Regions from separate parts of the Flavobacterium sp. WV_118_3 genome, predicted to be linked through region 1. Evidence: riboswitches for the same ligand, from Rfam matches in the RefSeq annotation. Region 1 holds a riboswitch; each other region holds the start of a gene.

The links. A riboswitch is a leader RNA that binds a small molecule or an ion and turns the genes downstream of it on or off. The one in region 1 is predicted to bind thiamine pyrophosphate.
Region 2: linked by a shared signal. The riboswitch ahead of ABFU83_RS16695 (TonB-dependent receptor) and the one ahead of thiD (bifunctional hydroxymethylpyrimidine kinase/phosphomethylpyrimidine kinase) in region 1 are both predicted to bind thiamine pyrophosphate.
Region 3: linked by a shared signal. The riboswitch ahead of thiS (sulfur carrier protein ThiS) and the one ahead of thiD (bifunctional hydroxymethylpyrimidine kinase/phosphomethylpyrimidine kinase) in region 1 are both predicted to bind thiamine pyrophosphate.

Annotation. Positions count from the first base shown of each region.
Region 1 covers NZ_CP156060.1:1,420,874-1,431,241, forward strand. Annotated here, with positions in the region: gene ABFU83_RS06525 (response regulator transcription factor) at 1-281, shown strand, start outside; gene ABFU83_RS06530 (HAMP domain-containing sensor histidine kinase) at 283-1,644, shown strand; gene ABFU83_RS06535 (TolC family protein) at 1,755-2,999, shown strand; gene ABFU83_RS06540 (efflux RND transporter periplasmic adaptor subunit) at 3,001-4,083, shown strand; gene ABFU83_RS06545 (CusA/CzcA family heavy metal efflux RND transporter) at 4,086-7,187, shown strand; gene thiD (bifunctional hydroxymethylpyrimidine kinase/phosphomethylpyrimidine kinase) at 7,225-8,088, opposite strand; TPP riboswitch at 8,176-8,268, opposite strand; gene ABFU83_RS06555 (hypothetical protein) at 8,337-8,897, opposite strand; gene ABFU83_RS06560 (hypothetical protein) at 8,959-9,261, opposite strand; gene ABFU83_RS06565 (DUF6232 family protein) at 9,432-9,815, shown strand; gene ABFU83_RS06570 (acyltransferase) at 9,881-10,368, opposite strand, start outside.
Region 2 covers NZ_CP156060.1:3,575,364-3,585,731, reverse strand. Annotated here, with positions in the region: gene ABFU83_RS16695 (TonB-dependent receptor) at 45-2,249, opposite strand; TPP riboswitch at 2,333-2,445, opposite strand; gene arfB (alternative ribosome rescue aminoacyl-tRNA hydrolase ArfB) at 2,542-2,946, opposite strand; gene ABFU83_RS16685 (DUF4301 family protein) at 2,948-4,987, opposite strand; gene pnuC (nicotinamide riboside transporter PnuC) at 4,996-5,619, opposite strand; gene ABFU83_RS16675 (geranylgeranylglyceryl/heptaprenylglyceryl phosphate synthase) at 5,623-6,345, opposite strand; gene ABFU83_RS16670 (4'-phosphopantetheinyl transferase superfamily protein) at 6,342-6,983, opposite strand; gene ahcY (adenosylhomocysteinase) at 7,147-8,463, shown strand; gene rpmA (50S ribosomal protein L27) at 8,654-8,914, opposite strand; gene rplU (50S ribosomal protein L21) at 8,938-9,300, opposite strand; gene ABFU83_RS16650 (pitrilysin family protein) at 9,503-10,368, shown strand, end outside.
Region 3 covers NZ_CP156060.1:3,591,132-3,601,499, forward strand. Annotated here, with positions in the region: gene aat (leucyl/phenylalanyl-tRNA--protein transferase) at 1-328, shown strand, start outside; gene ABFU83_RS16740 (XRE family transcriptional regulator) at 472-918, shown strand; gene ABFU83_RS16745 (HesA/MoeB/ThiF family protein) at 1,024-1,734, opposite strand; gene thiH (2-iminoacetate synthase ThiH) at 1,741-2,856, opposite strand; gene ABFU83_RS16755 (thiazole synthase) at 2,864-3,634, opposite strand; gene ABFU83_RS16760 (thiamine phosphate synthase) at 3,621-4,253, opposite strand; gene ABFU83_RS16765 (thiamine phosphate synthase) at 4,260-4,862, opposite strand; gene thiC (phosphomethylpyrimidine synthase ThiC) at 4,865-6,685, opposite strand; gene thiS (sulfur carrier protein ThiS) at 6,709-6,915, opposite strand; TPP riboswitch at 6,965-7,063, opposite strand; gene ABFU83_RS16780 (DNA-3-methyladenine glycosylase I) at 7,131-7,691, opposite strand; gene ABFU83_RS16785 (queuosine precursor transporter) at 7,681-8,346, opposite strand; gene ABFU83_RS16790 (TraB/GumN family protein) at 8,438-10,368, opposite strand, start outside.

The DNA.
Region 1 (10,368 bases):
ACCTTGAAATCGCGCCTACTTCGATGACGGTAAAACGAGCCGGTACCACTGTTGAACTTACGCAAAAAGAATACCAGCTGTTGTTATTACTGGCCAAAGCCAAAGGCAGAACACTTTCCAAACAAACCATCTCGGAACAGATTTGGGATTCTCATTTTGATACCAACCTGAATACCATCGAAGTCTATATTAATTTCCTTCGAAAAAAAATCGATAAAAACCACGAGAATAAACTCATTCATACCCGACCGGGTTTTGGGTATTATCTAAAAGACGAATAAGATGACGTTAAAGAGACGTATAGCCGTAAATGTCAGTATTGCGTTTTCCGTAATCTACGGGATATCGGCTATATTTATCTATATCTCATTCTCGACCTTTCGGAAAGAAGAGTTTATGGAACGTCTCGAAGAAAAAGCCTTAACTACCACTAAACTATTACTTGAAGTAAAAGATGTTGACAATCAGATTTTAAAGCTTATCGATCAAAATACAATCAATAAACTTTACAATGAAAAAACACTGATTTTTGATAGCAATTACAAACTGATTTATAGTAGTATCGACGACGCTTCTGTAAAATGGGACGTCAATTTTCTGCAGAAAATAAAAAAACACAAACGGGTTTATACGATCGAAAAAGAGAAAGATGTATTAGGTGTTTTTCACATTTATAACAATACCGATTATTATATCATTATTGCCGCCGAAGACAAATCCGGAATGAGTAAACTGGAATTTTTATACCAGATTCTGATCCTATCGTTTTTTATCGGAACCACGCTGGTATGGGTTACCACCTATTTCCTGATTCGGAAATCACTGGAACCGCTTGATAATTTCCAAAAGATCATCACCAGTATTTCGATTAACAAATTAAATACGCAAATCATCGAATCGTCCAAATCGGATGAGATCAATTTACTTTCCAAAGCTTTTAACCAGATGTTGCTGCGAATCGAGCGTTCCTATCTGGCACAAAAAGAATTTACTTCAAATGCGTCTCATGAATTGCGCACACCTATTAGTCGGTTAACCTTACAACTGGAAAATCTGATACAACAAGGCGGTCATAGTGAGAATACTTTGAATTATCTGAACAATATGAGCAAGGATGTCAATCAGATATCCGATTTGATCAACTCTTTATTACTACTGGCACAAATCAATGCGTCCAATTTTGGCGTCAATTTCCAACAAGTGCGCATTGACGAAATCATTTTTCAGGTGTATGAAAAAACGATTAAAAACTTCCCGGACTTTCAAATGAACTTTGAAATCGAAAACACCGAATCTGATCTGGAAATCAAAGGGATAACCTCATTATTAGAGATCGTTTTCGCCAATCTTTTTAAAAATGCTTATCTTTATTCGTACGACCGTAAAGTAAATGTGATCATTGAAGACAATCCAACGGGGCATATTCAGATCCGATTGATCAATAAAGGAGAAAAACTTTCCCCCGAAGAAGAAAAGAAAATTTTCAACTCGTTTGTTCGCGGAACCAAAAATCAAAAAATTCAGGGTTCCGGTTTGGGGCTTCGCATCGCCAAACGTATTCTGGATCTGCATAAGGCAAAATTGGCTTATACATACGAGGACGCATCCGAACAACACGAATTCACACTTACTTTCCCGGTTTAAAACACCTTTTCCCGATTCATCTATACCTTTTTAAGCTTTTTTTAAGGTCGGCTTTAAGGCTGTTTTAAGGTTACTGCCCGCATCTTTGTAACAAATTAAACTCTTTATAGATGAAAGTAGCTCCTTTTATACTATCACTGCTGTTTTTCCAGTTGGTCTTTTCACAAAAAAGTATTACGCTAAAAGACTGTGAAGATGCCATGCAGAAAAACAATTTCCAGTTACTGGCCGAACAATACAATATCACTGCGGCACAGGCGGCTGTTATTCAGGCCCGAATCTGGGATCATCCTAATATGTCATTGGCTTTTAACGCTCTGAATCCAGAAGACAAACGGTATTTCGACGTGGGCAAAAACGGACAAAAAGCCGTTGCTGTAGATCAGTTGATTCATATTGGCGGTAAAAAACGCAATGAAATCAAACTCGCAAAATCCAATGTGGCACTGGCCGAATTGCAATTTGAAGAATTAATGCAGGATCTGAAACACGAACTGCGGCAAAGCTTTTATGCCGTTTTTTTCGATCAGAAGAAAATTGCCAGTATCGAATCGCAAACAGCACAAATCCAAAGCCTTCTGGAATCCTACGAAATACAGGCCGATAAAGGTAATGTTCCTTTAAAAGATGTGGTACGCCTGCAATCCTTATTGCTAAATCTTAAAAACGATCGCATTGCCATCCAAAAAGACATTACCGAAAACAAACAAAAATTAAATATTCTGACCGGTATTGATGAAGAGCTAATGCCATCGGCCGATGAAAGTGAACTAATGCTAACTTTCAATAGTCCGAAATATGCCGAAAGTGAATTATTTAACATCGCCAAGGAAAAAAACCCGGAATACCTCAGTGTTCTAAAACAGGTTGAAAACCAGGAATTGGCTGTAAAGCTTCAAAAATCATTATCGGTACCGGATATTACAGCTGGTCTGGCCTACGATCAGGTGGGTGGTGCTTTTAAAAATGAGGTGAACTTTACCCTGGGTATTCCACTACCACTTTGGAACCGAAACAAAGGTAATATCAAAATAGCGGAAGCCGAATTAGGTCAGTCTAAAGTAAATAAAGATCAAAAAACGCTTGAATTAAAGACGCAAGTAAACAGTTCGCTTTCGATCTGGAAGGAACAGCAAAAAGAATATACGTCGCTGTCGAAATCCATAAACGAGAATCTCGATCTGGTATATAAAGGCGTATTAATGAACTTTCAGCGTCGTAATATTTCGCTATTGGAGTTTACCGATTTTATGGAAAGCTATAACCAAAGCACACTGCAGTTAAACGAAATGCGCAAACAACTGATCCTGTCCGGAGAACAAATCAATCATATCACCAATTCAACTATCTTCTAATATGAAATATCCAATAATAACCTGTCTGTCGCTACTGACCTTAATTTCATGTCAGGACAAAGAAAAAAAAGCGGAAATAAAAGAAACTTTTGTGCTGAGCAATAAAATGCTGCAAACGACCAAAACCGCTCCGGTGACTTTAGAACCGCTTCGCAACGAACTGAATTATTACGGAAAAATCACAACCGACAACAACAAAACCATTGAGGTATTCCCGGTTGTTGGCGGTAGCGTAGCTAAAGTATATGTGGAATTGGGCGATTATGTTAAAAAAGGACAGTTGCTGGCAACCATCCGAAGTACGGAAGTAGCCGATTTTGAAAAAGAACTGGACGATGCCAAAAACGATGTGATCGTGGCTAAAAACAATCTTAAAGTGGCTCAGGAATTATTCGAAGGAAAATTAAATGCCGAACGCGATGTACTGGAAGCCAAAAGCAACTACGATAAGGCTAAATCGCAATTACAACGCATTCAGGAAACCTATAAAATTTACAATATCAAATCGGGTGCTATTTATGAAGTGCGTTCGCCGTTGAGTGGTTTTATCATCCAGAAAGACATCAACGAAAATATGTTACTACGTAATGACCGAAGCGACAATATATTCGACATCGCCGAGATCAATGATGTTTGGGCGATTGCCAATGTAACCGAAACGGATATCAACCAGATCAAACTGGGCGAAAATGCAGCCGTAACCACATTAAGTTACCCGGATAAGGTTTTTAACGGTAAAGTGGATAAGATTTTTAATATTATCGATCCGGATACCAAAGCCATGAAAGTTTTGATCAAGTTAAACAACCCGGAATATGTTTTAAAACCGGAAATGCGCGCTTCCATTAAAATCTCCTATATGGAAAGCGAGAAAAAAATGCTGGCAGTTCCGGCTTCGGCAGTAATTTTCGACAAAAGCAAAAATTTTGTGATCGTCTATAAAGACCGAAATAATATCGAAGCCCGACAAGTGGAAGTTTTCCGTCAGGTTGGCGATACGGCTTATATTTCAAGCGGTATCAACGAAGGAGAAAATGTAATGACCCAAAACCAGTTGTTAGTGTACGGCGCCCTAAATGAATAGATATGAATAAATTTATCCGAAATATTATTGCTTTTTCCCTCAAGAATAAAGCATTTACGTTTTTCTGGGTCGGTATTCTCGCCATTTCCGGGTTTGTCGCCTTTAAAAACATGCCCATCGAAGCCTTTCCCGATGTAACCAATACGCAAATCATTATTGTTACCGAATGGAACGGTCGAAGTGCCGAAGAAATCGAGCGTTTTGTAACGACTCCTATCGAGATCGCGATGAATTCCGTTCAGAAAAAGACGAGTGTTCGAAGTATTACGATGTTTGGTCTTTCGGTGATCAAAATTATTTTCGAAGATGATGTCGACGACTTTTTTGCCCGTCAACAGGTCAATAATCAGCTGCGAACTGTTTCCCTACCCGATGGTGTCGATCCGGATGTGCAGCCGCCTTATGGCCCAACCGGGGAAGTATTCCGTTATGTCTTAAAAAGTAAGGATCGGGATACCCGCGACCTACTCACCTATCAAAACTGGGTAATCGATCGCCAGTTACGTGCCGTTCCGGGTGTAGCCGATATCGTAGCCTTTGGTGGACAGGAAAAAACCTATGAAATTAGTGTCGATCCGGGACGTTTGTCCAAATATAATATTACGCCGTTGGAAGTATTCGACGCGGTAAATAAAAGTAACCTGAACGTTGGTGGTGATGTGATCGAAAAGAACGGTCAGGCCTACGTAGTTCGTGGTGTGGGATTGCTGAGTTCGATCGAAGACATTCAGAATATCATCGTAGCCGATGCCGGTGGTAATCCTGTTTTGGTAAAAAACCTGGCCGATGTGGCCGAAAGCTCCTATCCGCGTGTGGGTCAGGTTGGGTTGGATAAAAACAGTGATGTTGTTGAAGGTATCGTTGTAATGCGAAAAGGGGAAAACCCGAAAGAAGTATTGACCAGCATCAAAGAGAAAATCAACGAAATTAACGAAACGGTATTGCCAAAGGATATTAAAATGGTAACGTTTTACGATCGTGACGATCTGATGAACTTTACGACCGCTACGGTAATGCACAACCTGTTTGAAGGAATCATTTTCGTAACCGTGATCGTATTCCTCTTTATGGCCGACTGGCGAACGACCTTAACCGTAGCCATCATTATCCCGCTATCGCTCCTTTTTGCCTTCCTGTGTTTGAAGTTAAAAGGAATGAGTGCCAACCTACTGTCACTCGGTGCGGTCGATTTCGGGATCATCATTGACGGTGCCGTCGTAATGGTCGAAGGTATCTTTGTGACACTCGATCACCTCGCCCATAAAAAAGGAATGAAAGCCTATAATAAACTGGCTATCGGTAGTGTGATTAAAAAAACCGGTACAGAAATGGGGAAAGCGATTTTCTTCTCCAAACTGATCATTATCACCGCCTTGATTCCGATTTTCTCCTTCCAGAAAGTAGAAGGAAAAATGTTTGCGCCATTGGCCTATACACTTGGATTCGCGTTATTAGGGGCGCTTATTTTTACCCTGACGCTGGTTCCGGTGTTGTCGCATATTTTATTAAACAAAAACGTAAAAGAAAAGAACAATCCGTTTGTAAATTTCTGGAACCGAATTGTTGAAAAATCGTTTAATTTCACGTTCCAACACAAACAAAAAACCCTTTTTGTCTCCATTGCCTTTATGGTATTAACCTTTATTTCGGCGAAATTCTTAGGGACCGAATTCCTGCCACAGTTAAACGAAGGCGCCTTGTGGGTAACGGCCGAAATGCCTATTAGTACTTCCCTACCGGAAAGTAATAAAATATCGGCCGAAATACGTAGCATACTGGGAAGTTTCCCGGAAGTAGAACAGGTACTTTCGCAAACCGGGCGTAGTAATGACGGAACGGATCCGAATGGTTTCGGTTTCGCGCAATTCCAGGTGGATTTATATCCTAAAAAAGAATGGAAACGTAATATCAGTCAGGAAGAACTGATTGATCAAATGGACACCAAATTAAAACAGATTCAAGGGATTACCTATAATTATTCGCAACCGGTTATCGATAACGTAGCCGAAGCCGTTGCCGGATTTAAAGCGTCTAATGCCGTAAAAATTTATGGTGAAGATCTGAATAAACTGGACGAACTGGCAGCAAAAGTAATGACACAAATCAAAGGAATCGACGGAATTAAAGACGTCGGAATCCTTCGAAACGTAGGGCAACCGGAAGTGAGCGTAATCCTGGATCGTGGTAAAATGGCCGCTTATGGCGTTACCCTTGCCGATGCGCAAGCTGTATTGGAAATGGCTTTTGGTGGAAAAACCGCTACTCAGAAATACGAAGGTGAAAAGAAATTTGACGTTCGGGTTCGTTATACCAAAGAATATCGAAAAGACGAAAAAGATTTGGGAGAACTTAAGGTTCCTACAATCGACGGGGTTAAAATTCCGCTTAAAGAAATTGCCGTTGTGAAAAAGATTACCGGCCCGGCGTTTATTTACCGTGATAATACCAAACGTTTTATCGCGGTGAAATTCTCGGTCCGCGATCGTGACTTGGGTAGTACCATTGCCGATGCACAGGCGGTTGTGAATAAAAACGTGGAACTTCCAAACGGTTACCATTTCGGTTGGACCGGTGAATTTGAAAATCAGGTTCGTGCCACACAACGTTTGAGCCAGGTAGTACCTATTAGTTTGATCGGAATCTTTGTGTTGCTGTTTATTATGTTCGGAAATATAAAAGATTCCCTACTCGTATTAGCGAACGTTCCGTTTGCCGTGATTGGGGGTATTATTGCCTTACACCTTACCGGAATTAATTTTGGTATTTCGGCCGGAGTTGGCTTTATCGCATTGTTCGGAATCTGTATCCAGAACGGTGTAATCCTGATATCGGAATTCCATAAGAACCTTAAGGAAAAAATGGATCTCAACACGTCGATTATGGAAGCGGTAAAAATCAGAACCCGTCCGGTAGTGATGACCGCCTTAATGGCTTCTATCGGATTATTACCGGCAGCAACATCAACCGGAATTGGTTCGGAATCGCAAAAACCGCTGGCCATTGTGATCATCGGTGGATTGATGACCGCTACCGCACTGACGTTATTGGTATTCCCGATTATATTTTGGGTATTTAACCGTAAAAAACATCAGCCAATAGACTGATTGTAAATAGCTTTTTATTTTTTATTTGTTATTTTGGTTATTTGGGAGAAGCCTCGTTATTGTAACGAGGTTTTTCTTTTTTAACCCTTTGCTGCGGCTCAAAAAAATGATTTAACGGACCATTACCCTTTCCTATTGCAACATCGGCGCCTTCTGCTATTGCCCGATGTACATACTGTTGCGCCAGACTAACGGCGTCGGATAAGGTGTTCCCAAGTGCCAGATAACTCGCAATAGCCGCCGACAAGGTACAACCCGAACCGTGCATATTGTTGGTTGCTATTTTTTCGGACGTATAGGTTGCTATCACACCTTGTTTATCGAATAAAAGTGAAGTCAGTGTTGTAGTTGGCAAATGCCCGCCTTTTAGTAATACATGCGGACAACCTTTTTGCATGATCATCGCTCCTGCTTTCTGCATTTCGGTTACGCTGGTGATCGGATTTCCGGTTAAAACAGCCGCTTCATCGAGATTCGGCGTGATCAGCGTAGCCAATGGAAACAGCTTGTCTACAATTGCAACTATGGTTTCAGATTCAATCAAACGATGACCGCTGGTAGCGACCATTACCGGGTCGAATACCACCGGAATGTCCGGATATTGTTGTAACATCGATACAATAACCGCTACCAGTTCCTGCGTATGCACCATTCCAATCTTGATCGCATCCGGTCGGATGTCTTCCAATATCGTTTGCAACTGTAAGGCTACGATCTCCGACGGAATGCTATGAATCGCTTTTACGCCACCCGTATTTTGTACCGGTAATGCTGTTAACACCGATGTAGGATAACATCCTAATGCATTGATAGTATTGGTATCGCCCTGGATTCCGGCGCCACCGCTTCCGTCGAATCCGGCTATGGTTAGAACTACCGGATAGGTATATTTTTTTTTCATGATTTACTATTGCGTCACACCCCGAATAGAATCCAGGCTGCTTAGATTGGTACTAAAATGGCAATAGTTGTCCCGGTAAAGACAAATAAAAGAAGATCAACTTTTCCCTACGCCGGTGTTAACCGGATCAGGTTCAAAGGGACTCTCTCAATTCTTTTCAGAATACCCCTAAAGCCGTGGTAAATGTAGTGTAAATATTTTATACCTGACAGGTTTTAGAAAGCTGACAGGTATTGCAATCCAAAATTTTAAAAACTATAACTTATAAAAAGATGGTATCCCGTTTCTTTTTTTCGGGGAACCGAATAACTGAAATCGAGTTTGATACTTTTTAATTTATCTTTTATAGTAATCGTTTTAGTAATATGATTTATAAAGTATTCATTTCCATCTTCATTTGTATCGGTTTTAATATAACGCGCCAATTTTTCGTATTGCTTCGAAAGTCTATTATATTCATACTGTAAATCCTCTAGCGTTTGAAATTTTAAGTCTTGGACAACCCTATATATTCCCTGCTTGATATTCCCATCTCTTTGAATAATCTGAATTTCTCCAGCTACGATTTTGGATTTTACGGCTTTGTTTTCCGTAAACTCCGTAAGAAATATTGTTTCTTTATCCTGAAAATCAGGAATGTCTCTTACAAATTTTTCAAACTTCAAGTTGGAACTTTTCATCATTTTATCGGGTACTAATTCTAACTTCAAATCCAGAAACAATTTGTTTAATTCTTTATTTAAATTGTCTTGTGCGTGTAAAATCGGATTACATAGTACTACTAAAATGACTGCTATTATTTTTTTCATATGTTGTTAAGCCTTGTTAGTAGGAAGGCAATTAATTAGTCTATTGCGTTTTGCTTTGCCTTTATTTTTTATCGGTGCGGGAAACGCTCTTAATCTGATTCGTTCCATTTTCAACTCCAACCTTTACAGGTAGCTGATTGCGGTAACTATTCGAAAGTTCGTTTAAAAGTTGCGTAAAATTTTCTTCTTTTTCAGACAAATAAAAAACCTGCGCGCTAATTCCAAGGGCAACCCTGATAGCGGCGTGTTCGGAATCTTTATCAATATCCATCACTACAATCGGATCATACCAAACAATTCCCGGACTGGTTTTGGAACAGGATAAATTGAGTAGTATTAAAAGTATAAAAATAGAAGTTCTCATGGCGATAAATTTAATAGATCTCACTCAAAAATAATGCCCTTTTATATTTTTTTTCTCAACATAAGGAAAAAATAAATAACATGATTTTTATAAATAGTTTGGTTTATGAGTTTCCATAATGAAACTAAAACAAATTTCTCTTCTTTTACCATAATAAAATTAGAAACACTATGAAAGAAAAAGTAAAAGAGCGTTTTTTTTATCGGGATCTTACTGTATCCGTAACGCAATCAAGATATATTACTGGTGACAAAACTTATGCGCTAAGTAATATTTCATCGGTTACAATTAATAGAATAAAAGAAAGCCGCTTTAACCCTCGAGTCGTAATAATAACAGGTTTGATTGCTCTTTTTATACCAAATGATTTTCAAATAATGATAGGAGGAATTTTACTTATCGTGGGAATCATGTGGCATATCAATATTAGAGATTCATTTACTGTTCGTATCAGCACTAATTCCGGCGAAACAGATAGCATTATTTCGAGCGACGAAGACTATATCAAAAAAATCGTTTCTGCTTTAAACGAGGCAATTATTTACAGAGGATAATTGTTGATGGCTAAGCCTTTCAAAAAAGATAAAGCCACGTCATCTGTCTCTTTGTATGACAATCATTATACAAAGTTTTTATATTGCAAAGCTGGTTTTTCGATATATTGCCATGACAAAAAAGCGGCTATATAAGTAATTGGCAAGCTTATTAAGGTGAGTAGTATTGGCGAAAAACTATAATAATACATCAGTGTTTGTTGTACTAAAAACCCATAAATATAGACACCATAGGATATATCGCCAATTCGATGCGGTATATAATTTAGTTTTTTCGAATACGAAATACACACCAACAGCATTAGTAATGGTAGTACGATATACGATGTCGTTTTATAAAAATTAAAAAATAAAGAGCCAATAAGTATTATTAAAAGTCCGAGTTTTATATAGGGTTTATTGATTTTTTTTAAGTTGACATAACTTAGAATAGAACCGCCCATAAAAAATGCGCCTAAACGATAAAACTGATCCGAATTCAAATATATTTTTGTAGATAGTTCAGTAAATAACAGCGGGTTGTAATGGTTGGCAAAAACACAAAAAGACCAAA
Region 2 (10,368 bases), 1.7 Mb from region 1:
ATAATTCCACCTGACAGGTTTTAAAAACCTGTCAGGTGGAAAAATTAAAACTTCAGTGTTAAACCACCCATAAAATTGATTCGCGCTTGCGGATAATAACCAACGCCTTCGATTGTCGTAACCTGATTTGGATTGGACCAGTCGTCATCGTAGGTATAGAAAAACCCGTTCGACTGGTATTTGGTATTGAATATATTATTCACCAATCCGGTAATCACAATCGATTTAAAAATCTTTTTCGGTTTGATTTCATAAATGATATTAAAATCAGAAACCGCATAGGATTTTAAGATTGATTTTTCCGAATCGACATTCCCCATATACTGATTTCCGACAAACTTAGACAACAAGGTTAGCTGTAGGTTTTTTAACGGCAACCAGGTAATCGCATTCCCGGCTATAAAATCGGGTGAAAAAGCAATGTTTGTTTTTCCGAAATTGTGCAATTCTCCATCTTTATTTGCTACAAAATCGACAATCTTGTTTTGGCTGATGGTTGCATTCTGACGCAACACCCATTTCTCCGAAATAAAAATACTGGCATCCAATTCCAATCCGACGCGGTAACTGTTGTCTACATTAACCCGTTTCGATTCACCAACATCATTCAACGCACCCGTCAACACCAACTGATCTTTATATTTCATATAGTAGGCGTTTACATTTAGCTTCGCCACTCGCGATGCATAGCGCCATCCCAATTCATAATCGTCCATTTTTTCTGGTTTCGGAACGTTTCCTTCATAATCATTACGATTGGGTTCCCGACTGGCTTTGGCATACGAAAAATAAAAGCTGTTTTTAGGATTCAACACATAATTCAATCCTCCTTTTGGATTAAAAAAGCGGAACGTATCGTCCACCAATCCGGTTTTAACAGCATTCGCTTTGTAATTCACATTTCGATATTGTAAATCACCATACAAGCTTAACGCCGATGTAATATCATAGGTTGCTTTGGCAAATACATTGACATCCGTTTTGATTCCTTTATCATCGTAAAAAAGCTGACCGTAATCGTAGGCCGCTTTTTCCTTTACCCATAACAATTTCCCAAAGTGACCGCCTTCAAATTTATTGGCACCACCACCGATAACCATATCCAGCTTGTCATTTTTGTAATTGGATGAAAATGTAAAACCGTAGAAATCATTGTCCAGCCATTTTTGGTTGATCAGATCCGATCTTGAGATGGTGTTTCCGTTATCGACAAACGGTGTTAATCCGAATTCGGAAAACTTCCCACTGCGTTTATAACTTTCGTAATACCCTTTTCCTTTGGTATAATGCGCCGCCAGATTTGTCGACCAGTTATCGTTCCATTTTTCATTCCAATGCAACTGGTAATGATCCTGATTGAAATTATCCGTTTGATTATCGTAGAACTTCACTTGTCCGTTATCGTCAAAATACAAACCGGACACATTAAACCTCGGATTGTTATCCAACATATTTTCGTCCAAACCTAAATCTTTCAGTTCCGATCCATCCAAACCATTCCACGACTGGTATGTTTTTTCCGATCCACCAAAAACCAATGCTTTGATCAAGGTTGTTTTCCCCACGTAGGTTCCCTGAAGGAAATACGACTTCAGGTCGGAAGACGCCCGGTCGATATAACCATCGGAATTGATTTTCGACAAACGACCTGCCAATTCAAATTTGTTATCCAACAATCCCGAACTGAATTTCACGGTATGTTTTCGGGTATTAAAACTCCCAAAGGAATTCGAAATTTCACCATATCCTTTTTCAGAATAACTATCGGTTAGCATATTTAAGCTGGCACCAAAAGCACCGGCACCATTGGTTGATGTTCCGGCACCGCGTTGCAACTGCAAACTCTCGACCGATGAGGCAAAATCGGGCATGTTCACCCAAAAAGTCCCCTGCGATTCCGAATCGTTATACGGAATTCCGTTAATGGTTACATTCACACGGGTCGCATCGCTACCGCGGACCCGGATTCCGGTATAGCCAACGCCATTTCCGGCATCGGTAGTGGTTACCACCGACGGCAAATAGTTCATCAGAACAGGTATATCCTGACCAAGATTTCGTTCGGATAATTGTTTTTTTCCGACATTACTAAACGTAACCGGAGTTTTATCGGCAGCCCGAACGGCCGATACCAATACTTCGTCCAGTTGTTTGGTTTTTGTAGAATCCGAAACGGTTTTTTCCTGTGCGAAAAGCATAACCGGCTGAAGACATAATAACGCCACAACGGATTGTAATACTGTTTTCATTCGTAAGATTTTACGAATAAAAGGGGTAATTATTCTTTGATTAATAAAAAATGATGTTTCCACGACACACGAATACCTTACGGCATCGATTGTGTCTTATTCCCTAAACAGCATTACCTGTTCCAGGTTCATTGGGTATGATCTCAGCTCGATTGTCCGGTTTTGAATCCGGATATAAGCACCCCTTTGAGACAGGACAAAATTATAAAAAGAAACCGCACAAAATCAAATCCGAATAGAAAAAACTCAAAAAAGAACGTTTTTTCCCTATTGCGATTACACAATTCCTAATTTATTCCATTCCGGGTTTCCGGCGCGATTCTTTTTTTTGCGCTTGAAATCGTTTGTTTTGAATTCGTTTTTTAACCGCCGCATGCGGAATACGGGTTGCTTTTCGTTCTTTTTCGAGCTGCAAGGCTTGCTGTATTAGCGAAAGAAAACGCGTTGTTACGATTTCTTTATTTTTAAGTTGACTCCGGCTTTCACCACAACCAAGCAGTAAAACCCCTTCTTTTGTCAATCGATTTTCAAGCTTACGCATCAGCAACGCTTTTTCATCATCGGTAAACGCTGCAGAACCAGCTACATCAAAAACCAATTGAATTTTAGTCGCCACTTTATTCACATGCTGACCACCCGCACCACTACTTCTTACCGCTTTATAGCGCAATTCCGCAAATAGTATTTCTTTTTGCATATTATCGTGGCTGATGTGCCGGTTTTAATAAGTCGTTTACAGTTTTCACCGGATTAAACGTCAGAAGCGGTACTTCGACAAAAACCGTAATCCAGTTGGCCATGGCACCGTTCCATAAGCCCGGTAATTCATAGGCTTTAATATCTTTACATCCTTTGGTTTTATTAACAATAAACCCGGTATTGTGATCGACATAATTTTCCAGATTGAACTTTTCTCCTTTATAATCTTTTAAGCCACAAACCAAATCGACCGGATTAAAATGCGTCGATTCACTCAAAATCAATGCCTGTTTTTTATTTTGCAGGTCTATTTGTGACGATTCTACAATTTGTAACGAATACATTCCTTCTTCACCAGTAACCCAAAACGGTCCGCCACCCGGTTCTCCTTCATTTTTCACCATACCGCACACGCGTATCGGTCGGTTTAAAAGCTGAAACAATTGACTCTTTTGGTTTTCGAAGGTATATTTTGAAAAATTACGCGGCAATACAATATTCAATTCTCCTGTTGTAAAAGCAATGATTTCCTGAATAACCGCAGGATCGGAAGTAGTTTCCAACACCTTCAAACTCTCGAAAATTTGCTTTTGAAGCCGAATCAGTAATCCGCCCAATAATTTTTTATAACGAACAATTCCGTCAAAATGATTAAAACAAACGTTATCGATATTTTTAACAAAAATAATATCACTCGTCAGCCGATTCAAATTCTGAATCAACGCCCCATGCCCGCCCGGTCGGAAGAAAAGCGAACCATCCTCCAGTCGGAAGGGCACATTATCGGCACCAACCGCCAAGGTATCCGTGGCTTTATCCTGAAAAGAATAGTCTACAACGACTGTATTTTCACTATTTGAAACCACTTCCGAGAAACCTTCCAAATGCTCTTCCGAAACCGTAAAATGAATATGATGCTTTCCATCCACATTGGTATATACCTGCGCTTCTTTGAGGTGTTTAAAAATTGGCGTTGTAATCGCTTCTTTTTCCTGATGGAATGGCAATACCCCTTTTGGCTTATTCAGAAAATCGAATTTTGCCGGTGACAGCATTGTTTCGATAAAGCGGTAATATTTTTCATCCTGGGAGAAATTATCAAAATCTTTATATTCCGATTTTGTTTCCTGGAGCACATCGGCATAGAACGGAAATTTTTCTATTCCAACCAGAAACACCGACAATTCCGATGCTTTTTTTCTATTTACATAGGCATTGATTGTTTCATAGTGTAATTTAAATTCATTCAGAAAATCGACAAGAAATTTAAACATTCTGCTGGCAGCGCCCGACGCCGGAACCAACTTTTCTATCGAAAACATTTTTTGATGTGCTTCAAAATAATCTACCAGTTCCTGCTCCTGTTCTTTATCAAAGAGTCGTATTCCGTCGCGTACTGTTGCAATTTTATGGAGGTTGATTTTCGCAATCCCTTCGTTGAAGAACTTCAATTGCCTTTCGACAGCATCGATATTGGTTCCCCGATGCCACATTTGCAAAAAATCGGCTGATGTAAAACCCAAACTTTTAGTTTTAAGCAACATTTCGACTGCTTTTACCGCAGTTTCAAAACGTTGCTGTTTATTCCCCGAAAGAACGATATAGGGTTTATTATTTTCGAGTACGGCATTTTCAAAAATCCGAAAGGTTTCCTCCCGCTTTTCCGGCCGATCTCTTAGATCATCTTTTTCCCAGGGCACATCGACATCGGTCAGGAAAAATAAATCGTAATTATGTTCGCGTGCAGCATTGTCCAGTAATTCATCACAAAATCCATAATAGATTTCCGAAAAAACTTTGGTCACCATCAGATTGGTGTCACAAAACAATAACTTACTGGCGATCTGAACAGCTTCATTTTCAAGTTTCATCTGACCAACGGCAATCGGAAGCATATCATTTTCATCGCAAATTGCCTGTTGTTCTTCCCACTTTTGCTGTAGATAATTTCGCGCATATTCGGGTATCCAGATGGTTTTAAAATGTTCAGCCAACTGTTTCGATAATGTTGTTTTCCCTGTACTTTCAGGACCGTACATGGTTACCTTTATAACTTTTGAGTGTCGTTGTTTAAGATCTTTCTCCATTCTAAATAGGCCGAAATTGCCAATAGTGTAAATATTAAATACTGTAACGACAACATCCCCAACCCTCTATATGCATATAGCGGTACCGCGATAATGTCGCCGATTATCCAAAGCGTCCAGTTTTCGATTTTTTTATTGGCCATATACCACATCCCGGTAAAAAACAGCCCCGACGTCAATATATCAACATAATTTTCGTGTTTGATTGGGTAATCAAACACCTTATAAATTGCGAAAATTATAATAATTGTCATTAAAAACAAGAATACTCCGATAATTTTTTCTTTTAATGTTGTCCGGGATATCGATAAGGAATCAACATTTGTTCTTTTTCGGGCCCAATTATACCAACCATAAACGCTCATAATCGAGAAGTACAGGTTAATCATCATGTCTCCGAGATAACCCGCCTGAAAAAGCAAGTAAACCGTGATTGTCGTCGCAATAAGTCCGGTTGGATATACCCATATATTTTCTTTTTTAGCATACCAAACACTGGCAATACCAAACACAAAGGCTATAAACTCCAGTACAATCTGCAACGTTGATGCATTCTTATAGGCATTTAAAAAGAAATCCACCATGATCTACAAATCTGAAAAAAAGTCGTTATCCTTTTCGAAAGCCGTTCCGATCACGACCATGGTCGCTCCGGCCTGATAGACCTGTTCCATATGTGCTTTCGTCCGAATTCCACCACCAACAATAAGCGGAATCGTTATATTTTCGGCAACCTTACGTACTGTTTCCAACGGAACAGGCATTTGTGCCCCGCTACCCGCTTCCAGGTATATCATTTTATGACCAATCATTTCTCCGGCAAGCGCTGTTGCCACTGCGATTTCCGGTTTATCATTTGGCACCGGCATGGTTCCGCTAATATAGGAAACCGTTGTCTGCTTTCCGCTTTCAACAAGTATATAGCCGGTTGAGATTACTTCCAGTTGGGATTGCTTTAATAACGGAGCCGCCTGAACATGTTGCCCGATAAGATATTCCGGGTTTCTTCCGGAAATAAGTGACAAAAACAGAATTCCGTCGGCACGATCGGTAATATGAGCCGCATTGCCTGGAAAAAGTAAAATTGGTAACGTCAGCTTTGCTTTTAGTGCCGTAATAATTGTATCCTGTTGGTCGACAAACAGCAGACTACCACCAATTAAAATATGGGTTGCACCCGATTGACCGATTTTATCGATCAGAACATCCAGTTGCTCACCATCAACTTTATCCGGATCAAGCAAAATGGCCAGCAGTCGTTTTCCCTGTTGTTGTGCTGTTATAATTTGTTTGTAAATTTCCCCCATCATCTACATGCATTTTGTTCGAGGGCATATACCAATGTAAAGTCTTCAATTTCTTCAAAATAAAATTCGAAATCTTTTCGAAAATTATCCTTTGTAACCGTTGCCGTTCCTTTTTTATCATCCATCACAAATGGATGTACGATCATATTATCTTTAAAACTGAGGCTACGGGAATTACACATTTTATATTTTGCTTCCTTCGCGCCCCAAATAACGGTTAACTTCCGGATATAATCGGGTTCGGATTTATCAAGAAAAGCAAATTCGGGATCGATAAATTTATCGGCGATTTTACTGATCTTCTCCCGTCGCAGTTCCATATCGATACCGACATTGTTTTTTCCGACAATAATCGCGGAAAATTCATACGAATGCGTAATGGAGATATTTTTTCCATCGCTTAAATGTGGTTTTCCAAAAGCGTCGTAATACAAATCCAAATCGGTATAACCGAGCTCGACGAAAAGATTTCGCACACTTAGAAATCCTCTTTGATGCTGTTCGGATTTCATTCCATTTACGCGTACGCGGCTCGAGTCCTTTAACGGTTTATCGCGGAACAAATCGTCCAGTGATTCTGTGATTTTCCAAACCAAGACCTTGGTATCAGGATCTATTTTTATCGTTTTATACAGCGGCATTAGCGCGGATGATTTATATATTGAAGTAGTATATTTTTATTTTTCTGATAACGAAAACGTTAGCTTTACCGGCAAACACGAAATATCCGGTTATCCTTCTAATTTTAAAAACTAATTCCGTAAATTTGCACTAAATTTTTTGTAAATACAAATAATAAAGCAGATGAGCACAAAAACATTGCCTTTCGTGGCTTACAAAGTAAAAGATATTTCTCTGGCTGCCTGGGGAAGAAAAGAGATCGAATTAGCAGAAGCGGAAATGCCGGGATTAATGGCACTTCGTGCAGAATATAAAGACGAGCAGCCTCTTAAAGGTGCCCGAATTGCAGGATGTCTTCACATGACGATCCAGACTGCGGTTTTAATTGAAACTTTAATTGCTTTAGGAGCTGAAGTCACCTGGAGTTCTTGTAATATTTTCTCCACTCAGGATCAGGCTGCTGCTGCAATTGCTGCAACAGGCGTACAGGTTTATGCATGGAAAGGTCTTAACGAGGAAGAATTCGACTGGTGTATTGAACAGACTTTATTCTTTGGAGAAGACAGACAACCGTTAAACATGATCTTAGACGACGGTGGTGATTTAACCAATATGGTTATCGACCGTTATCCTGAATTAATTCCTGGCATTAAAGGATTATCAGAAGAGACTACAACAGGTGTTCACCGTTTATACGAAAGAATGAAAAACGGAACATTACCAATGCCTGCTATCAACGTAAATGACTCGGTTACCAAATCGAAATTCGACAACAAATACGGTTGTAAAGAAAGTGCTGTAGATGCCATCCGTCGTGCTACAGATGTAATGTTAGCTGGAAAAAGAGTAGTTGTATGTGGATATGGTGATGTTGGAAAAGGAACAGCAGCTTCTTTCCGTGGCGCCGGTTCTATTGTAACCGTTACTGAAATTGATCCAATCTGTGCTTTACAGGCTGCAATGGACGGTTTTGAAGTTAAAAAATTAGACACTGTAGTAGCCAATGCTGATATCATCATCACTACAACAGGAAACAAAGACATCGTTATCGGGAAGCATTTCGAGAAGATGAAAGACAAAACGATCGTTTGTAACATCGGTCACTTCGATAACGAAATCGATATGGCCTGGTTAAACAAAAACCATGGTGCTTCTAAAATCGAAATCAAACCTCAGGTTGACAAATATACAATCAACGGTGTAGACATTATCATTTTAGCTGAAGGTCGTTTGGTAAACTTAGGTTGTGCAACAGGTCACCCAAGCTTTGTAATGAGTAACTCGTTCACCAACCAAACGTTGGCACAGATCGAATTATGGAAACACAGCGATAAATACGAAAATCAGGTTTATATGCTACCAAAACACTTAGATGAAAAAGTAGCGGCTTTACACCTTGCTAAATTAGGCGTTGAACTGGAAACATTAAATACAGAACAAGCGGCTTATATTGGTGTGGAAGTTTCAGGACCATTCAAACCGGAATATTACAGATATTAATCCCCAAAATATCCTGTAACAGAAAAGACCTCAAAATTGAGGTCTTTTTTTTGTGCCTGATATAAAACCTGACAGGTTTTATATCACCATGCGTTTAAACCTGTCCGATTTGTCCGGCTAATAAGCACAAAAAAGCCCGCTTCAGAGAAGCGGGCTTTTTATATTTTTTCTGGTAAGATAAGATAGATTCTTATGCTTCGAATGGAACTACAGAAACATAGGATTTGTTTTCTCCTTTTTTCTGGAATTTCACCACTCCGTCAACTTTTGCATGTAAAGTATGATCTTTACCCATGTAAACGTTTTCTCCCGGATTGTGTTTAGAACCTCTTTGTCTTACGATAATGTTTCCAGCAATTGCAGCTTGACCACCAAAAATCTTAACACCTAAACGTTTCGATTCTGATTCTCTACCATTCTTGGAACTACCGACACCTTTCTTGTGAGCCATGACGTATTAGTTTTTAATGTTAATTATTCTTCTGTAGCTTCCGCTTTTTTAGTCGCTTTTTTCTTTGTAGCTCCCGCTCCGGTGATACCACTGATTACGATTTGCGTTAAAGATTGTCTGTGACCGTTTTTCTTTTTGTAACCTTTTCTTCTTTTCTTTTTGAAAACGATTACTTTATCACCTTTTAAGTGTTTTAACACTTGCGCTTCTACTGAAGCACCTTCTACAGCTGGGGCGCCTAAAGTTACGTTTCCGTTGTCATCTAATAAAAGAACTTTGTCAAAAGTAACTTTAGTTCCTTCTTCAGAAGCCAAACGGTGAACATAAACCTTTTGGTCTTTGCTTACTTTGAATTGTTGCCCTGCTATCTCTACGATTGCGTACATAACAATAATGTTTGATTAATTTTTTAAGTCTGCAAATATACAACTAATTCTTTATGAAACAACCATATACCTGTAATTTTGGTGTATACACAAATATTAATCAAAAAAAAGCACATATTTTCCAGAAAACAAAACGGTTACCTGTAACTTTTTACCGAAATTGCACACCTATATCGTTATCAAAAATAAATTACTAATTTTTATGAAAAAATCTTTAATGGCTTTGAGTTCACTTCTGATGCTTGGCGGCGTAGCTTCAGCGCAGAAAGTAGCGTTTGAAGAATACAATTTAGACAACGGACTTCATGTGATTTTACACAAGGATCCATCGGCTCCGGTAGTCGTTACATCCGTAATGTACCATGTGGGTGCCAAAGACGAAAACCCAAACAGAACGGGATTCGCACACTTTTTTGAACACCTTTTATTCGAAGGAACCAAAAACATCGCCCGTGGCGAATGGTTTAAAATCGTAACCGCCAACGGAGGAAACAACAATGCCAACACGTCGGACGACAGAACCTATTACTACGAAGTTTTCCCGTCGAACAATCTGGAACTGGCTTTATGGATGGAATCCGAAAGACTAATGCACCCGGTTATCAACCAGATCGGTGTAGACACTCAAAACGAAGTTGTTAAAGAAGAAAAAAGATTACGTGTAGACAATCAGCCTTACGGTAATTTATTTACTGAAGTTAAAAAGAACATCTTTACCAAACACCCATACCGTTGGGCTCCAATCGGTTCAATGGAACATTTGGATGCAGCTACTTTACAGGAATTCCAGGCTTTCAACAAAAAATTCTACATTCCTAACAATGCGGTATTAGTTGTTGCCGGAGATTTTGATTCGGCTCAGGCGAAAGAATGGGTACAAAAATATTTCGGACCAATCCAGAAAGGAACGCCGATTACCCGTGAGAAATTCGAAGAGGCTCCCATCACACAAACATTACACGCGACTTACGAAGATCCAAACATTCAGATTCCAATGGCGGTTACTGCCTACAGAACGCCATCAATGAAAACACGTGATGCGAGAGTATTGGATATGATCTCTTCGAT
Region 3 (10,368 bases), 1.7 Mb from region 1:
AACCTGGATTACCGACGATATGATTGAGGCGTATTGTAAGCTTCACGAGTTGGGTCATGCGCAATCGGTTGAGGTTTGGCAGGACGATCAGTTGGTTGGTGGCTTATATGGTGTGGATCTCGGTCATATCTTTTGTGGCGAGAGTATGTTTGCCAAAGTGTCGAATGCCTCGAAAGTGGCTTTTATCAAATTGGTGGAATACCTAAAAGCGAATAATTACCTGTTGTTGGATTGCCAGGTGTATAACGAACATCTGGAAAGTCTGGGTGCTTTCGAAGTGAACCGCGAAAGTTTTATGAAAGTATTGAAGAGTAGAAAAGCTGTGTAAAACAGCTTTTTTTAGTTCCAGATTGCACACCTGACAGGTTTCAAAAACCTGTCAGGTATTGCGATTGTATTGTCTCTTTTAGGGATAATGTAGTACGATAATTTTAGTTATATTTATACCGTGAATTTTTAAAAATAGCTCGTATGACACACTTCGATACGCCGGAAAAAAAGATACATCAGGGAAGAAATATTAAGCGTTTTCGCGAAATGCTGGGTATAAAACAGGAAGCGATGGCTTATGAATTGGGCGATGACTGGAATCAGAAAAAAGTGTTTTTACTGGAACAAAGAGAAACGATTGAAGCCAATATATTGGCGCAGGTAGCTACAATATTAAGGGTGCCGGTACAGGCCATTGAAAACTTTGATGAAGAACAGGCTGTAAATATTATTACAAATACATTTAATAATGATAATGCTAGTATTACTGGCTTTCAAACGGGTTACCAAAAAAATGAAAATTGTACATTTCATCCTATTGATAAATTAGTCGAACTGCATGACGAAAAAATAGCTTTATACGAGCGGATGTTAAAGGAGAAAGACGATATGATGACAAGACTGGAACAGTTGATACATCCTAAATAACCTTGATGTAAAAAGAATAGAAGTATAAGGAGATTACCTGTTTAGGTAGTCTTTTTTTATTTAACGCTACACCTGACAGGTTTCCAAAACCTGTCAGGTGTGGTCTTAAAAGCTTAATTTCGTAAACTGCCACGACAGGGTATTAAAAAGGACCAATTCGTTTTGCAGTGTTGGTAAACCGATGATCAACTTTAAGGCTTCGTGCGCCATCATCGTACCGATTATTCCGGGTAAGGTTCCCATAACGCCATTCAGACTGCAATTGGGTACATCTTTCGGATCGGGTGGCTCCGGAAATAAATCGCGGAGTTGTTTGCTTCCGTTATGATTAAAAACCGCCAGTTGTCCTTCAAATTTTAAAATACTACCGTAAACCAACGGTTTTTCCAAAGCAACGCAAGTGTCATTCACCAGGTATCGCGTCGCAAAATTATCACAACCATCAACTATCACATCAAAATCCTGTAAAATGGAAATAGCATTTGCAGCGGTTAGTTTTTTATTAAAAACGAGGCAGCTGATTTCCGGGTTTAGATGTCGGATTACTACGGCTGCAATTTCTGCTTTTGGTTGATTAATATCCGCTTCCGTATATAAAATCTGACGGTGAAGGTTATGCATTTCTACCGTGTCAAAATCGATAATTCCCAATGTACCCACTCCGGCTGTGGCAAGGTATTGTAGAATAGGACAACCCAAACCACCCGCACCGATAACCAGTACCTTGGCGTTTTTTAACCGTAACTGACCCGTTTCGCCAATTTCCGGTAGGAGCATCTGACGGTTGTATCGTAAAAAATCCTGTATTGTGATCATGTTTAATTAGTTGTAACTGTTATCCCAGTCTTTCCAAACGGGTTCGTATCCTTTTGCCGCAATGATTTGTGCGATAATGGTGGCCGGACGTTCGTCACTGGTTTCAAATTGTTCCAACGATTGCGGGTCGACGGCATAACCACCGGGATTGGTTTTCGATCCGGCACTCATACTGGTAACACCAATCGGGATAATATTATCGCGAAATTTTTCATTTTCCCGGGTAGAAATCGAAAGTTCCAGGTCTTCATTCCAAAGGCGATACGCACAAATAAGCTGCGTTAAGTCGCGGTCGTCCATGATAAAGTTGGGTTCGATAATACCTTCAGCCGGACGTAACCGCGGAAAGGAAACCGAAAATTTACTTTGCCAGTAGGTTCGTTGCAGATAATCGAGGTGAAGCGCGTTAAAAAAACTATCCGTTCGCCAGTCTTCCAAACCTAACAATACGCCAAGTCCGATTTTATGGATACCGGCCGTTCCGATCCGATCGGGTGTTTCCAGTCGGAAGTCAAAGTTTGATTTCTTTCCTTTGGGATGGTACTGTTTGTAAACGTCCCGATGGTAGGTTTCCTGATACACCAATACGGAGTAAACACCGGCGTCGTGCAATTGCCGGTATTCGGTCTCTGAAAGCGGTTGTACTTCTACGGATATATTCGAAAAATCCGGTTTGATCTGCGCAATGGCTTTTAAAAAGTAATCGATATTTACCGTATAGTTGGCTTCTCCGGTAACCAATAATACATGATCAAATCCCATTTCTTTTAAAACAACGGTTTCCTGAGTGATTTCAGTTGCAGTTAGCGTACGCCGTTTGAGTTTGTTGTCAAAACTAAAACCGCAATAGGTACAGATATTCTGGCATTCGTTACTGAGGTACATCGGCGCGTACATCTGTATCGTTTTTCCAAAGCGCTTTTTGGTCAGCGTATGACTAATCTGCGCCATTTGCTCCAAATAGGGTTGTGCCGCCGGAGAAATTAAAGCGATAAAATCGTCCAGATTTCGTTTGGAGTTGACTAAGGCTTGTTCGACACGACTGGCCTGGGTTTGGTAAATTTTTGCCTGTACTGCGTCCCAGTCATATGCTTCGAAAACAGATTGGAATGTTTTTTCCATAACCGGCTTATTCATATAAAAAAGATGTCAGCGGACTCGAGGCAGCGGCGTTACTTACGATAGGTGCCAAACGAGCCTCATACGCTTTACGTCCGGCGATTACGGCTTCTTTAAAGGCTTCGGCCATGCGCTCGGGATTTCCGGCCACAGCGATCGCCGTATTGACAAGTACAGCATCGGCTCCAAGCTCCATTGCTTTAGCGGCATCCGATGGTGCGCCTATTCCGGCATCAACAATAACGGGAACCTTGCTTTGTTCGATAATGATTTCCAGAAAGTCCTGGGTTTTTAACCCTTTGTTGCTTCCGATTGGTGCGCCCAATGGCATTACGGCAGCGGTTCCGGCATCTTCCAGTCGTTTGCACAAAACCGGATCGGCGTGGATATACGGGAGAATTACAAAACCAAGTTTGGCCAGTTCTTCGGTGGCTTTTAAGGTTTCGATCGGATCGGGTAACAGGTATTTCGGATCGGGATGGATTTCCAGTTTTAGCCAGTTGGTTTCCAAAGCTTCACGAGCCAATTGTGCCGCTAACACGGCTTCTTTAGCATTGCGGGCACCGGAGGTGTTGGGTAAAAGATGAATGTGTTGGTGTTGTAACGCTGTTAAAAGAGAGTCGGTTTCCTTTTGAAAATCGACACGTTTTAAGGCTACGGTTACCAATTCGCTTTCCGAAGCCAAAACGGCGGCTTCCATTTGGGCAGTCGATCCGAATTTTCCGGTGCCTGAAAATAAACGGGAACGAAAGGTTTTATCTGCGAGTTTAAAGGGTTCCATATAGTTTTTGATTGAGTTGGGTGAGTAGTTGTTTTGGATTCGGATGTTCGCTGATCATTCCCGAAACGGCAATACCGTGGATGCCGGTTTCCAGTAGGGAATCAATATCATCTAAGGTGATGCCACCGATGGCATATATCGGGATATTGTACTGTAGTTCGGCTAACGATTGTAGGATGTCGGAATACCCACTATGACCTAATAGCGGACTTAATTTTTGTTTGGTGGGCGTAAAGCGAAACGGCCCCAAACCGATATAATCGCATTTTTCGTGATAGCGCTGGAATACCTGTTGTAAGGTGTTTGCCGTACCGCCAATTATTTTGTTGGTTCCAAGCAGTTGTCGGGCTTTGGATACGGCCATATCGTCCAATCCAAGGTGAACGCCATCGGCTTCAATTTGTTTGGCAATTTCGGTATTGTCGTTGATAATTAAGGTAGCGTTGTATTGCAAACAGCTTTTTTTGACGGATTCGGCTAAAAGATACTGCTCTTTTTCGGTTCCGTTTTTAAAGCGCAATTGAATCCATTTACCGCCATTTTCCAAAACGGATTCGATATGGTGCAATTGTTCACTTAGCGTGTCACCTTGTGAAATATACTGGAGTTTAGGAAGCATAAAGCGTTAGTTTTTGTTGTTGTAATGATGTTGGCATTCTCGAAAACGTTGGATCGCATTGGTACTGTTCCAGATCGTTCCCAAAAGCGCGATGTCGTCAAAGCCATTTTCGAATGCTATTGTCATATTGCTAAGTGTAATTCCGCCCAAAGCAATTAGTTTGGTGTTGTGATTGGTTCTGTTTTTTACAGTTTCCAATAGGTTTTCGGACGATCGATAACCGGGTTTGGAAATACTTTCGAAAACCGGACTTAAAAAGGCGTATTGATATATATCTGGTAAGTTGTTGAAACTTTTGACGGAATGAATACCTGTGGAGTAACACCTGACAGGTTTCAAAAACCGGTCAGGTGTAGCTGGTGCGAATTGCATGCGATCCGATTCCCGGATATGAATCCGGTTTATTCCGAAAGCTTCCGCGAGCTTATGATGTTGATGTAGTACCAGTCTATCCCGAAACGCAACCGGAAGTTGATCAAGATAATGTTGCATCTCGATTAGCGAAAAATCTGGTTTTCGGATATGCAACACTGCTAATCCTTCCCGGAACATTTCGGAAATAATTTCGAATTCGTTGGTTACATTATCCGGACAGGTGATTACAATCATGACTATAGATAAATTTCTTTTCCACTTTCGATAAACTCTTCCGATTTTTCCTGCATGCCTTTTTCGGCTACTTCACGGATCTCTTGTGAAATCTTCATCGAACAAAATTTCGGTCCACACATCGAACAGAAATGCGCCACTTTGGCACCGTCGGCCGGTAGGGTTTCATCGTGGAATTCCCGAGCCGTATCCGGATCTAACGCCAGGTTAAACTGATCTTCCCAACGGAATTCAAATCGGGCTTTACTCAGTGCATTGTCGCGGTATTGTGCACCCGGATGTCCTTTGGCTAAATCGGCGGCATGCGCGGCAATTTTATAGGTGATCACACCATCTTTTACATCTTTTTTGTTCGGTAATCCGAGGTGTTCTTTTGGGGTCACATAACACAGCATGGCGGTTCCGTACCAACCAATCATCGCGGCACCAATCGCGGATGTAATATGATCATATCCCGGAGCAATATCGGTGGTTAATGGACCTAAGGTATAGAATGGCGCTTCGGCACAATGTTCCAGCTGCTTGTCCATATTTTCTTTGATCATGTGCATCGGCACGTGTCCGGGACCTTCTATAAAAACCTGAACGTCGTGTTTCCAGGCAATTTTGGTTAGTTCGCCCAGAGTTTCCAGTTCGGCAAATTGCGCGGCATCATTGGCATCGGCGATCGATCCGGGACGTAGTCCGTCGCCAAGGGAAAAAGCAACGTCGTAAGCTTTCATGATGTCGCAGATTTCCTCGAAATGGGTATAAAGGAAGTTTTCTTTATGATGAAACAAACACCATTTGGCCATGATGGAGCCACCTCGGGAGACAATTCCGGTTACGCGATTTGCGGTTAGGTGAATATAGCGTAGTAATACGCCGGCATGGATGGTGAAGTAGGAAACGCCTTGTTCGGCCTGTTCAATCAAGGTGTCTCGAAAGATTTCCCAGGTCAGGTCTTCGGCGATGCCTTTTACTTTTTCCAATGCCTGATATATCGGTACGGTGCCAATCGGAACCGGTGAATTCCGGATAATCCATTCGCGGGTTTCGTGGATGTTTTTTCCGGTGGATAAATCCATAATTGTATCGGCACCCCAACGACAGGCCCATACGGCTTTTTCGACTTCTTCTTCAATGCTCGAAGTCACAGCACTGTTCCCAATATTGGCGTTGATCTTAACCAAAAAGTTGCGGCCTACAATCATGGGTTCGCTTTCCGGATGGTTGATGTTGTTTGGTATAATCGCCCGACCTGCGGCAACTTCACTACGGACAAATTCCGGTGTGATGCTTTTTTTGGGTGTATTGGCTCCAAAACTCTCTCCGTTATGCTGCTGTTGCATCGCGGTGGTCTGGGTGTTGAGTTGTTCGATGCGCTGGTTTTCGCGGATCGCGATATATTCCATTTCCGGTGTGATGATGCCTTTTTTGGCGTAGTGCAGCTGGGTTACATTGTGTCCCGCTTTGGCGCGTTTGGGTTGATGCAGGTATTCGAAACGCAAATGATCCAGTTTCGGATTGTTCAAACGTTCTTTTCCATAGTCGGAACTTACGGAATCCAGAATTTCTACATCGTTACGATCGAGAATCCATTGTTCGCGCAGCCGTTCGAGTCCTTTGCGAACGTCGATTGTTACGTTGGGATCGGTATACGGACCGCTGGTATCGTAAATCGTTACCGGCGGATTGTGTTCGCTGCCACCATTACTCAGTTTGGTATCGTGTAAGGCAATTTCGCGCATGGCGACTTTAATCGGATGAATCTCACCCGGGATATAGACTTTCGTTGAATTCGGAAACGGTGTTCTTGAAATTTCGTGTTGGTTTTCGTTCATTTTATGTGGTGTTTAGCAAGTTATCATCCTCCCTGGGTTGCAGAAATGATCAAGATGTGATCGTTTTCGGTGATGTAATGGTTGGGCCATTCGGTTTTAGGAATAACCGTGTTGTTAATGGCAAGAGCAATACCGTTTTGCTTATCGGGAAGTTCGCGATATAGCAAGTCCTGGACGGTCAGGCCGTCGTCGGGTATTGTTACGGGTTGATTGTTGATTGTGATTTCCATTCCTTAAAGTTGTGATATAGGTATGCACTTTAGGAATGGCTACATAGAATGAAGTCATTGCACTTTTCCCTACGCCAGTATGAACTGGATCAGGTTCAAAGGGTAAAATCTCAGCCTATATGGTATATAGACACCCCTAAAGTGAAGCAAATGTACTGTTTAATTTGAAATGTAAATCCGAAAAGTACGGATTTAACATTCGGACGGGATATGGATCAGTTCCGTTTCCAGCAGCTTTCGATATGATCATCTACCATGCCGGTGGCTTGCATATGCGCATAAACAACCGTCGATCCGACAAACTTAAAACCTCGTTTTTTAAGGTCTTTACTGATCTGATCGGATAGGGGTGTAGTGGCCGGAATATCGCGCAAGGTTGTGCGGGTATTTACTATCGGACCATCGCCAGTAAATCCCCAGATATATTTGGAAAAACTGCCAAATTCCTGTTGTACCTGCATAAAAGCCTGAGCGTTGGAAACGGCCGCACGCACTTTAAGTTTGTTGCGGATGATACCGGGATTTTCCAATAACTCCTGTATTTTGTCTTCGGTATACTGTGCAACGATTGTATAATCGAATTGATCAAAAGCTTCGCGGAAGTTTTCCCGTTTTCGCAAAATGGTAATCCAGCTTAAACCGGCCTGAAAAGTTTCTAATATTAGAAATTCGAATAGTTTCTGGTCCTCATAAACGGGTACGCCCCATTCTTCGTCGTGATATTTTTCGTATAGTGCGTCGTTTTTGCACCATCCGCAGCGTTCTTTAGTCTCCATCGGATATTGGGTCTTCTGATAAATATTTTTCGATTATATAATGTCCTAAATAAATCATCGGCGTTAAGCAAATCGCAATGATCAATTTGAACGTATAGCCGGTTGTGGCCATGTTAATGTATTCGGCAGTGGTGATTTTACCGGTCATCCAAAAGGCGATACCGGAAACGATAAAGCTGTCGAACAACTGCGAAATTACGGTCGATCCGGTACTTCGGAGCCAGATCATCTTTTTACCGGTTTTGTTGCGTAAAAACCAGAATATAGATACGTCAATGAGCTGCGAAATAAGGAACGCAATGATACTGGCGATCATAATCCAGATGCCTTGTCCGAATACGGCTTTAAATTGTTCGTCGCTTACGGTACTGATGCCTTTGGCGGCCGGAATTTGTATGGCTATAAAGAGAATCAGTAGGCAATAGGCGATGAGTCCGGCAGTGATAAACGATAATTTTTTAACACCATCACGGCCGAAATGCTCGTTGATCAAGTCGGTAGTGATAAATACCACAGGCCACGGAATGATTCCGATACTCATAATAAAAGGGCCTATCTGGATCAGTTTTCCACCGGTCAATTCGGCTACAACGGCATTGGCTATAAAGATCCCGGCTAAGATGATATAGACGAGATCCCTTTTGGTTTTAAACATTTTAGGGTAGTGTTTTTTGTATTTCCAAAGTTAATGAATTTGTGAATTGCGAAAACATAAAAAAAGCAACCGGATCACGGTTGCTTTTTGTTTAGTATTCTTGGTAAAAGGAGGTGGTATTGTCTTCGACTTTCCGGAAACTAGCCCTGAAATGATTTTCGTTGAGCGATTGTTCAATAATGGTTTTATACTGTGAAGGTAATTTTTCGGTGTCGATGATCTCGGTCTTTTCAAAAATCCGGTAGGCTTGTACATTAATACGTTCCCCGTTATGGATAAACGCGATCGGAAGCAGCTGCCTGCTGGTGTTTTCATCGTCTTTTTTAGCCTTGATCAACTGATAAAAATAATAGCTTATTTTCTTACCGTTGTTTTCAATTACTCTTTTTTCAAGTAGTGAAAGGGAATCATTTTCGGTAAGGCTTTCAAGATTTAGCAGGGCCGATGTTGCAATTTCTTCATCGGTAAAGCGATCTGAAAAAGAGAAATCCTTTTTGTTGGCCAGCAATTGCAGGGTTACAAAGTTGGTTTTTGGGTTTTGCAATAAATCATCTGTTTGTTTGCTGTTCAGCCTATTGTTGATGGCATCCAGACGAGCCAGTTCAATATCCACTTCGGTCAGGTTTAATGCCTTGATTTTTTGTAATAACTGCAACGTGTTTTTGTTGTTTTGCGAATGATACATACTGTTGATATGTAAAATCAGGTTTTCGGACGGTGCTTCTGTTTCGTAATCGGCTTCGTCTTCCACTTCCTCGTTTTTTTCGATCCAGCTTAGCAGTCGTTTGTATTCCAGTTTGGCATTGGCTGCAATGTTATTGTGGTAATTTTTCATTTTACCCGGTTGTATAAGACCTTCGTCGAGCATATTGTTATACAGTGACAGGACCGGAGTGCTGTATTCTTTTATAGTGTAATAACGGAATAGTTCCGGAAACAGGATTTTGCTACCGTTCAGGTCCAGGTTAAAATAGTAAAACAAGGTGCTGATGTCATCCTCGTTATCCGAAAGCGGAAGGTCGTAATCCAGTAATTCCAGTATTTTTTTATAACCCGCTTTTGATTTTCGCTGTGCCAATATGTTAAGTATGGCTAGTTGTACTGTTGTTTTGGCATCGGGTTTTTTATAAAAGGTTTCCAAAAGGTTTATACTGCTGTTGTTTTCCAGCGCACCGATTTTGTTTAGGAGTTCGATTAGTGCTGAAGTTTCGCTGTCACGGAATTCAAAATGGTTTAAAAAGTCTTTTAGAGTTTGAAAATCCCTATCGGTAATTTTTAACTGGTCAACCGAATTTAAAGCCGAATAACGGATGGTATCGTTTGTGCTTAGCGCATCGGTACTAAAACGCTCGAGTTTGTTGTCGAATATGGAGCTTTCCGCTTTGTATGGCAACGGATTGAACGACTGGAATGTCTTTTCGATAAATGAATCATCATTGTGATAGTCCTTTTGCACCAATGCACGTAACAGGTAATAACCATGTTCCATAAAGACTGCTTTATATTTAATGGCCTGTGTAGAATTGTCTTTTGATGATAAGGCTTCAAATACGCGGATGTTCTTTTCTTTGTCGTATTGCTCGGTTTCTTTTAGCAGCGTATAAGTGTCGCCTTTGTCTTTCATAATCTCGTTCCACAGTGATGGTTGTAGCCCTTTTCTGCTATAAAGCAGTGGGTTGAGCAGGGAATTTTTGGAGTGGATGTGCAAGTCAAAATCATAATCAACATTTAGTGCATCGTCGGTATTATAACGGTTTAAAAAGAAATCCCGGAATCTGGTTCGGATACTATCCATGCCTATTTCACTTTCGTATTTGTGAAACTGGTAGTATAACAGGTCGACAATTTTACCGGAATCCGATTTTAAACTGTAATTCTGTGATTTTGAAAGGAAGGTGTTTTTTTCGTTGCTTTTTTCGGTATCGGGTTTGTAGAATAAGGTTCCGTTGTGCTTTTTGGGTATGGTCACCTGAAATGAATAAAGACTGTCGGTATAGACCTTGTTGGTTGTATTATAGCGGA